2 regions of the Pseudonocardia sp. Ae505_Ps2 genome follow, and region 2 is predicted to be linked to the other one. Evidence: riboswitches for the same ligand, from Rfam matches in the RefSeq annotation. Region 2 holds a riboswitch; the other holds the start of a gene.
What was found. Region 2 has a riboswitch for S-adenosylmethionine ahead of Ae505Ps2_RS24625 (aminotransferase class V-fold PLP-dependent enzyme). Riboswitches for the same ligand answer to the same signal wherever they lie in the genome.
Positions count from the first base shown of each region.

Region 1: it holds a riboswitch for S-adenosylmethionine, as region 2 does, so the genes downstream of both, Ae505Ps2_RS34240 (putative leader peptide) here and Ae505Ps2_RS24625 (aminotransferase class V-fold PLP-dependent enzyme) in region 2, are expected to answer to the same signal.

Region 1 is NZ_MCIP01000001.1:3,157,230-3,161,787, forward strand. It holds gene Ae505Ps2_RS15115 (ABC transporter permease) at 1-357, opposite strand, end outside; gene Ae505Ps2_RS15120 (ABC transporter ATP-binding protein) at 368-1,168, opposite strand; gene Ae505Ps2_RS15125 (ABC transporter substrate-binding protein) at 1,197-2,291, opposite strand; SAM riboswitch class I at 2,875-2,969, shown strand; gene Ae505Ps2_RS34240 (putative leader peptide) at 2,975-3,073, shown strand; gene Ae505Ps2_RS15130 (LLM class flavin-dependent oxidoreductase) at 3,194-4,447, shown strand; gene Ae505Ps2_RS15135 (NtaA/DmoA family FMN-dependent monooxygenase) at 4,444-4,558, shown strand, end outside.
Region 2 is NZ_MCIP01000001.1:5,299,860-5,304,417, reverse strand. It holds gene Ae505Ps2_RS24645 (isoprenyl transferase) at 1-507, shown strand, start outside; gene Ae505Ps2_RS24640 (hypothetical protein) at 528-920, shown strand; gene Ae505Ps2_RS24635 (DUF2795 domain-containing protein) at 959-1,336, opposite strand; gene Ae505Ps2_RS24630 (hypothetical protein) at 1,408-2,076, opposite strand; SAM riboswitch class IV at 2,150-2,264, shown strand; gene Ae505Ps2_RS24625 (aminotransferase class V-fold PLP-dependent enzyme) at 2,308-3,666, shown strand; gene Ae505Ps2_RS24620 (Fur family transcriptional regulator) at 3,676-4,128, opposite strand; gene Ae505Ps2_RS24615 (metalloregulator ArsR/SmtB family transcription factor) at 4,125-4,502, opposite strand.

The DNA of each region.
Region 1 (4,558 bases), 2.1 Mb from region 2:
CACCGGCACCTTGGCGACCAGGACGCCGAGCGGGGTGGCGATCACCAGGGCGAGCAGGAAGCCGAGCGCGGCCCGGCTGATCGAGGTCCACAGGATCGACCAGATCTCGCCGCTGGCGACCGTCGCGCCGAACGCCTCGGCCACCGCGCCCGGTGCGGGCAGCTTGTACTCCGGCGTGATCGCCGAGGCCCAGACGATCTGCCAGACCAGGACGATCAGGGCGAGCGCGACCAGCGGTGGCAGCCAGGTCCGCAGGAACCGCTGCCACCACGGGGTGGTGCGCTCGACCGGGGTGTCGAGGGCGTCGAGCCCGGCGACCGCGGCGGCGGAGTCCCGGTCGTTGTCGACGACCGTCATCGAGGAGTCCTCACGCGGCATGGCTGGTGATCACCTGCCGCAGTCGTCCGGTGATGTCGTCGTGCAGCTCGGCCTGGGCCTCGGCGTCGTGTCCGTCGGCGGGCACCGACCATTCGCGGACCACGGTGCCGGGACGCGAGGACAGCAGCACGACCCGCTCGGCCAGCCGGACCGCCTCGCGCACGTCGTGGGTGACGAACACGATCGTCGTGCCGGTGGCCCGCCAGACCCGCAGGAGCTCGCCCTGCAGCACGTCTCGGGTGATCGCGTCGAGTGCGGCGAACGGCTCGTCCATCAGCAGCAGCCCGCCGGTGCCGGGCTCGTCGCCGAGTCCGGTCGCGGCGGCGAGCGCCCGGGCCAGCGACACGCGCTGGCGCATGCCACCGGACAGCTCGTGCGGCCGCTTCCCGCCCACGCCCTCCAGCCGGACCAGGGTGAGCAGCTCCTCGGCCCGCTCACGCCGGGCCGCCCGGCCGTGCCCGGCGAGCTTGAGCGGCAGCTCGACGTTGCGCAGCGCGGTCAGCCACGGCATGAGCGCGGCCTCCTGGAACATGAACGACGGTCGGGCGGACCCCACCGCGACCTCGCCCGCGGTCGGCTCGTCGAGCCCGGCGAGCAGGTTGAGCAGCGTCGACTTGCCGCAGCCGGAGGCACCGAGCACGCAGACGAACTCGCCGTCGCCGACCCGCAGGTCGATCCCGTTGAGCGCGGTCACCGCCCCGGGGCCGGTGCCGAAGGTCTTGGCGACCCCCGACAGCTCCACGGCCGTGTCGCGGGCCGGGGGGCGCCGGGTGGTGAGGTCGACGGTCATCGGTGGTTCCCCTCGTCGGTCGGGATGGTCAGTTCGCGGCGGCGAGACCGGCCGGGTCCACGGCGGCCTCCCCGGAGCTGGTGCGGACCGCGTCGATCGCGGTCGGGTCGAGGAAACCGGTCAGGTTCGCCTCGCTCTGCGCGATGCCGGCGGTGACGGAGTCCTTCGCCAGCTGCGGGAAGGTCGAGGCGAGCGGGTCGGTGTCGAAGGACAGCTCGGTGAAGGCGCGGTCGAGGATGTTCGCGGCCAGGGGCTTGCCGGTGATCTCGCCGATCGCGGCGTTGGACACGGTCTTGGCCTGCGCCGGGTCGCTGCGGATGAAGGAGATGGCGGCCTGCTCGCCGCGCAGGATCGCCTCGACGGTCTGGGGGTGCTGCTGCAGGAACTCGGTCCGGGCGATGACGACGGTGGTCGGGAACTTCCCGTCCGGCCACAGGGCCTTCTCGTCGACCAGCACCTTCGCGCCGGCGTCGACCAGGCGCGAGCTCCACGGCTCGGGCAGCCACCCGCCGGCGAGCTTGCCCTGCTTGAACAGGTCGAGGGTCTGCGGGTTGTCGATGTTCTGGACGGTCACCGCGTCCGGGCCGTCCCCGATCGGGAGGTTGTTCTCCTTGAGCCAGGTCTTGAAGGCGATGTCCTGGGTGTTGCCCAGCTGCGGCGTCGCGATGATCTTGCCCTTGAGCTGCTCGGGCGAGGTGATGTCCGGGCTGGTCACCAGCTGGGCCCCGGCCGAGGTGGAGCCGGCGACCAGACGCACCGCCTCGCCGTTCGACTTGGTGAAGGCGTTGATCGCCGGGCCGGAGCCGATGAACGCGACGTCGATCGAGCCGCCGAGCAGGGCGTTGACCTGGTCCGGGCCGGCGTTGAAGGTCTGGGTGGTGAGCTTCGTGCTGCCCAGCTCCTTGGCGAACAGGCCCTGCTTCACCCCGACCAGCGCGGGGGCGTGGGTGATGTTCGGGAAGTAGCCGACGCGGACCTCGGCGGCGGGGGAGGTGGCACCTGCGGCGGTGGTGCTCTCGGCGGCGCGGGAGCAGCCGGCCATGAGTCCGAGCGCGGTCAGCAGCGCGAGCAGGACGGCGGCGGTGCGCACCCGGGAGCCGGGGCGCAGGACGTGCGGGGACATCGCGGGACGGGGTCCTTCCGTGGTGGGCGGCGGGCGGTCGGGACGACCACGGCGCGCCGGGTCCGGCCGGCCGGGACGGCGTGCCGGGATGCGGGACGGGTGGCGGGCCGGACCGGTGTCCGGCGGGCGATCCCTGTTCCGGCTGATGCGTCGGACGCCGGACGTGTGGCGTTACCGTCCGCGGAAGAGCGGGGACCGGTACGGCTCGGTCAGCGACAGAGCTCGCTGTAGGCGGGGGCGCGCCGGCTCGGCCAGAACGGCTCGAGGCCGGTCGGACGCACTGGCACCGCGCGCCGTGCGGCTCGGGCCGGCTGGTGGGGGGGAGGGCTCGGTCGCACCCCCTGCGAACCGGTGGGGGCGCGAGGGCCTCCGTCGGCTCGTCGTCACCCGACCAGGGTGCGTCGTGGTCACCTCTCCGGACAACCTGGTGTCCACCCCCCAGGAAAGCGACCGGCTTGTCCGGACAGGTCGAGCCGGTTAGGCGTCCCGATTCCGCCGGTCGGGAGCTTCGGTGCGGCGGGCATCACTGGGCCGGCTCCGCGGGTTGACACCATCGGGCACGGGCTCCCTACAGTCGGGGTGCACACCATCCGGAGCGGCCGAGAGACCCGGCTCGACGACGCCGCAGCAACCCCCCGCAGCAGCGGGTGCGGGTGCTCCAGCCGGGTTCGATGGAGGAGATCATGCGGTCGATCGCGGAGCAGGTGCGCGGCGCGCACCACCCTCGGTACCGGCGCCACGTCGACCTGATGCGGGTGGCCGGCGCGACCTGTCGGGCCTGACACCGCCCCGTCCCGCGCTGCGCGTCGCCCGCCGGCGCCCCGTCGGCGGTGGCGTCCGCCCCCCCCCGTGACGTCCCACCCGTTCCGTCGCGCCCCGTGCGACGAGGAAGCGATGCCCTCATGTCCACAACGGACACCTCAGGCCGGCCGCTGCACCTGGCCGTCGCGCTCGACGGCGCCGGCTGGCACCCCGCCGCCTGGCGCGAGCCCGGCGCCCGGCCCGGCGAGCTGTTCACCGCGCGCTACTGGGCCGACCTCGCCCGCACCGCCGAGCGCGGGCTGCTCGACCTGCTCACGATCGAGGACGGGTTCGGCCTGCAGTCCGGGGACCACCTCCACGGGGCACAGCGCCGCACCGACCGGGTCCAGGGACGCCTCGACGCCTCGCTGGTCGCCGCCTTCCTCGCCCCGCTGACGTCGCGGATCGGGCTGGTCCCGACCGTCACCACCACCCACACCGAGCCGTTCCACGTCGCGTCCGCGCTGGCCACCCTCGACCACGACAGCCACGGCCGTGCCGGCTGGCGGGTGCAGACCTCGGTCCGCGCCGACGAGGCCGCCCACTTCGGGCGCCGCACCGTCCCCGGGCTGCGCCGCGCCGACCTCGACACCCCGGCCGGCCGCGCGCTGGTCGCCGAGCTGTTCGGGGAGGCCGCCGACGTCGTCGAGGTCGTGCGCCGGCTGTGGGACTCCTGGGAGGACGACGCCGAGATCCGCGACGCGCTCACCGGGCGCTTCGTCGACCGCGACAAGCTGCACCGGGTCGACTTCGCCGGGGAGCACTTCGGCGTCGCCGGCCCCTCGATCGTGCCGCGTCCGCCGCAGGGCCAGCCGCTGGTCCTGTCACTGGCCCACGGCTACGAGCCGGCGTTGCTCGCCGCCCGGGTCGGCGACGTCGTGGCCACCACCCCGCACGACGCCGACGACGCCGCCCGCATCGTCGCCCAGGTCCGCTCCGCCGAGGCCGCGGCGGGCCGCACCGCACCGCCGCTGCGCATCCTCGGCGACGTGGTCGTGGTGCTCGCCGACACCCAGCGCGCCGCCCGCGAGCGGCTCGCCCGGCTCGACGCACTCGACCCGCTCTCCTCCGACGCCGCGATCCTCGCCACCACCCCCGCCGGGCTCGCCGACACCCTGCTGTCCTGGCGCCGCGCCGGGCTCGACGGTTACCGGCTGCGCCCGGCCGTCCTGCCGACCGACCTCGACGCCGTCGTCGACGGCCTGGTCCCCGAGCTGCAGTCCCGCGGCGCGTTCCGCACCGCCTACGGCGAGACCACCCTGCGCGAGCGCTTCGGGCTGCCCAGGCCCGCCAGCCGCTACGCCGCCGGGGCCGGGTCCGCCGTCGTCCCGACCTTCTCCGGAGCCACCGCATGAGCAACAGGAAGCAGATCGTGCTCGGCGCCTACTTCCCGGGCGTCAACCACGACACCGTCTGGAGCGACCCGGCCTCGGGCAGCCACATCGCCTGGGAGTCGTTCGAGCACT
Region 2 (4,558 bases):
ATCCGCCGCCGCGTCGACGAGATGGACGCGATGGGGGTCCGGGTCCGCTGGGCGGGCCGCCGCCCGCGGCTGTGGCGCTCGGTGATCAAGGAGCTGGAGATCGCCGAGGAGCGCACCCGCGGCAACGACGTGCTGAATCTGACCATGTGCGTCAACTACGGCGGCCGCGCCGAGATCGTCGACTCGGTGCGCCAGATCGCCCGGCTCGCCGCCGAGGGCCGGATCAACCCCGACAAGATCGACGAGCGGATGCTGGCCCGCCACCTCGACGAGCCGGACATGCCCGACGTCGACCTGTTCGTGCGCTCCTCGGGGGAGCAGCGGACCTCGAACTTCCTGCTCTGGCAGAGCGCCTACGCCGAGATGGTCTTCCTGGACACGCTGTTCCCGGACTTCGACCGGCGCCACATATGGCAGGCGATCGAGATCTACGCACGCCGGGACCGGCGTTTCGGCGGGGCCGTGGACGCCGCGACGGGCGACGCCGCGACGGGGGTGACACCGTGACCACCGATGTGATCACGGGGATGCTCGCCACCGCGAAGGGTGCGCTGGAGCGGTTCCACGACGTCACCGCCGACGACGACGGCGCGCTGACCTTCGCCCACGGCGGCGTGCTGTGCGTGGTGCAGGGGACGGAGCTGGAGGAGGGGCTGCCCGTCCTCAACCTGACCTGCGTCGTGGCGTGGGACCTGCCGGACTCCGCCGACCCGGAGCACGACGTGCCGCGACGGGTCGGGCTCGGGGTGGGGGAGGGCCTGTTCGGCACGCCCCGGGTGGTGCGCGGCGAGCGCGGCTGGGACGTGACGCTGCGCTACGCCTTCCCCGCGGCCGGGCTGGGCGAGGGTCCGATGGGGACGCTGCTCATGCTCGTCGTGTCCTCCGCGTCGAGCATGCGGGCCGAGCTCGTCGGCGGCTGACCGGCCGGCCAGGGCGGTGCCCGCCCCGGCCGCGCGGGTCACTTCTTGCGGTTGGTGCCGAGCTCCTCGGCGATCGGGTTGACCGGGTCCACGTCCTTCGTGGACTCCGACAGCCCGGGACGGGTGTGCTCGGTGCGCCGCTGCGCGCGCAGCTGCTCGGTCTCCTCGGCCGACTCGTCCGCGGTGTCGCCCGAGGTCTGGCGCGCCGGGTCGTCGTCGGCCAGGTCCACGGCGGCCACCACGGCGGCGATCGAGGCGTAGTGCTCCTCGGCCGGCACCGCCCGCAGGGCCTCGACCGTCGCGGCGTCGGCCTCGTTGCGCTCGGCGGTCCACGCCAGGTCGTCCTTGCCGGCGGGGAACTCCAGGCCGTGCAGGGCGGTGCGGACGGCGTCGGACGTCGTCGTGCGAGTGGTCATGAGGTCACCTCTCGTCGGGATGTGTCCCGACCGGGTAGCCGCTGTGCGCCGGATGATGCATCCGGCGGGGATCAGTTCCCCGGGCCGTCCGCGGTGCCGTCCCGGGTCACCGCGTCCTCCGGGGCCGCCTCGCCGCTGCCGTCGAGGTGCACCAGCGGCAGCCCCGCCAGCTGGCCCGCGGTCATCCCGTGCGCGACGCCGAGGACGTCGTTCTGGGACTTCTTCATCCGGGCGTCCACCAGGCCGGACAGGCTGTAGGCGACCCGGCCGAGCAGCCGGACCGTCGTCTCGTCGACGAGCGGGCGCGGGGTGGAGACGACGGCGACGCCCCGGGGCGTCCCGTCGTTGGACTGGGCCACGCCGATCGAGTACGACTCGCGCGGGTTCACGTGCCGGGAGGCGTAGTGGTCGCGGAGCTTGAACACCATGTCGTGGAACCCGCTGACGTCCCCGTCGAGCTCCAGCGACGTCAGGTCGTCGGTGGTCAGCGTCTTCGTCCGGCCGGAGAAGCACCGCACGTAGCCGATCAGGGCGCCGGTCCACAGGGCCTCGACCAGCGCTGGGTCGGCGTCCACCCGCACCGGCCCGGACTCGGGTCCGCCCAGGGCGGTGACCAGGTGCTCGCAGCAGCGCAGCACGTACTGCAGGTCCTCGAAGACGGCGGCGAGCTGGGCCAGCTCGCCGGACTCCGGGACGTCGATCCGCCGGACCGTGGTGGGCGCGGGGTGCGTGTCCGTCATCGGTCAGACGCTATCCGGGGTGGCGATGCTCACGTGTCTCCATCTGAGACGGTCTGCTAGTTTCGTCGCCGAAGGTCACGAGTGCCAGCGCGAAGCCCCGGCTCGCTGGACGGCAACCCTCCTCCGCGGTGGGGTGCCCCGGGTGATGACCGGGCCGACGCGACACCCGCAGTCGGCAAGCGCGGATCCGTGCGCCACGCCGGGTCCCCGAGATCGGCCGGAGGCCCGATCATGACCCTCGCCCTGCCACGTCCCGTCCAGCACGCCCTGCCCCGCGTCGTCGGTGCGGACCTCACGGTCCCGCTCGTCGACGGCCGGTGGGCCCGCTACTGCGACCTCGACTCCGCCGCGTCCGCGCCGGCGCTGGAGCCGGTCGCCGCGCACGTCGCCGAGGTGCTGCCGTACCACGGCAGCGTGCACCGCGGCGCCGGCTGGACCTCGAAGGTCTGCACCGCGCTCGTGGAGAACGCCCGCGCCGACGTCGCCCGGTTCGTCCGGGCCCGCGCCGACGACGTCGTGGTGTTCACCCGCAACACCACCGATGCGCTCGGCCTGCTCGCCCGCGCCGTCCCCGGCCCGGTGGTGACGCTGGACCTGGAGCACCATGCGACGCTGCTGGCCTGGCGCGACCGCGAGCACCGCGTCGTGCCCGCCGCCGCCACCCTTGCCTCGACGCTCGATGCGTTGCGGGCCGAGCTCGCCGCCCGTCCCGACGCCGCGCTGGTCGCGGTCACCGGGGCGTCCAACGTGACCGGCGAGCTCCTCCCGGTCGCCGAGATCGCGCGGATCGCGCACGCCGCGGGTGCCCGGCTGTGCGTCGACGCCGCCCAGCTCGCCCCGCACCGGCGCGTCGACCTGGCCGGGTGGGACGCGGACTACGTCGCGCTGTCCGGGCACAAGCTCTACGCGCCCTACGGCGCCGGGGTCCTCGTCGGCCGCCGGGACTGGCTCGACGCCGCCGAACCGCACGTCGCGGGCGGGGGAGCGGTCCGATCCGTGTCCGTCGCCGACGGCCCGGGCGGCGGCACGGTCACGGAGTGGCTGCCGTCGCCGCAGCGGCACGAGGGCGGCACCCCGAACGTCCTCGGTACCGCCGCACTCGGCGCGGCCTGCCGGACCCTGGACCCGCTGATCGACGACATCGTGCCTGCCCACGAGCGCGAGCTCGCCGACCGTCTGCACGCCGGCCTGGCGACGGTCCCCGGCCTGCGGGCCCTGTCCTGCTTCGACGACGCGGGCGACCGCACCGCGACCGTCTCGTTCACCCTGGGCGAGCTGCCCGCCGGGCTGGTCGCGGCGGCGCTGTCGGCCGAGTACGGCATCGGGGTCCGCGACGGCCGGTTCTGCGCCCACCCGCTGCTGGCGCGGCTCACCGGCGGCCGCGACGCCGTGCGCGCGTCGCTGGGCCTGCGCACCGGCTCCTCCGACGTCGACCGGCTGGTCGACGCGCTGACCGATCTGGCACGGCGCGGCCCGGCCTGGACCTACGCCCTCGTCGACGGCCGGTGGGCGCCGACCCCGGACCCGCGCCCGGCGGACCCGTTCGCCCGCGACCGGGAGCTGCCCGCCGTCCCCGGCTGCGGGGACTGAGCCCGGGCCTCAGCCCGCCGAGCAGCGGCCGCAGAGGCCGAAGATCTCGAGGGTGTGCGACACCTCGGTGAAGCCGTGCTTCTGGGCGACCGACTCGGTCCAGGACTCGACCGCCGGCCCCTCGATCTCAACGGCGGCGCCGCACCGGCGACACACGAGGTGATGGTGGTGGTGCTCGGTCTCGCAGCGCCGGTAGACGGCCTCGCCGGACGCGACCCGCAGCACGTCGACCTCGCCGCCGTCGGCGAGGGTCTGCAGGGTCCGGTAGACCGTGGTCAGGCCGATGCCCTCGCCGGCGCGCCGCAGCTCCTCGTGGATCTCCTGGGCGGACCGGAAGTCGTCCAGCCGGTCCAGTAGCGCGGTGACGGCGGCCCGCTGCCGGGTGGCGCGGATGCCGCGCGGCCCGGCGGTGGACCGCTCGGTGACCGCCGCCGCGGTCGTCCGGCCGGTCGTCTCCGTCACGTGTCCTCCTCGACGTGGGCGACGGCGTCCACCACGATGTGCGCCAGGTGGTCGTCCACCAGCGAATACAGCACCTCGCGGCCCTTCCGCTCGCCCTCGACCACCCCGGCGGCCTTGAGGACCCGCAGGTGCTGGCTGATCAGGGGCTGGGTGACCCCGAGCGCGTCCACCAGGTCGTGGACGCACCGCGAGTGTTCCAGCAGCTGCAGCACGATGGCGATCCGGACCGGTGCGGCGAGTGCCCGCAGCAGGTCGCCCGCGGCGGCCAGCGTGCGCGGGTCGCGGGTCGGGCCCGGCTCGGGCGCGGGGTGGTGGTCGTCGTCCGCGCCCGGGCCGGCTCCCGGTGCGTGCGTGGTCTGGGCTGCGGCAGACATGTGGTGGACCCGTCCGTTCCCCCGGAGGCGGCGGCCACACCCTCCGGCGCTGCTGT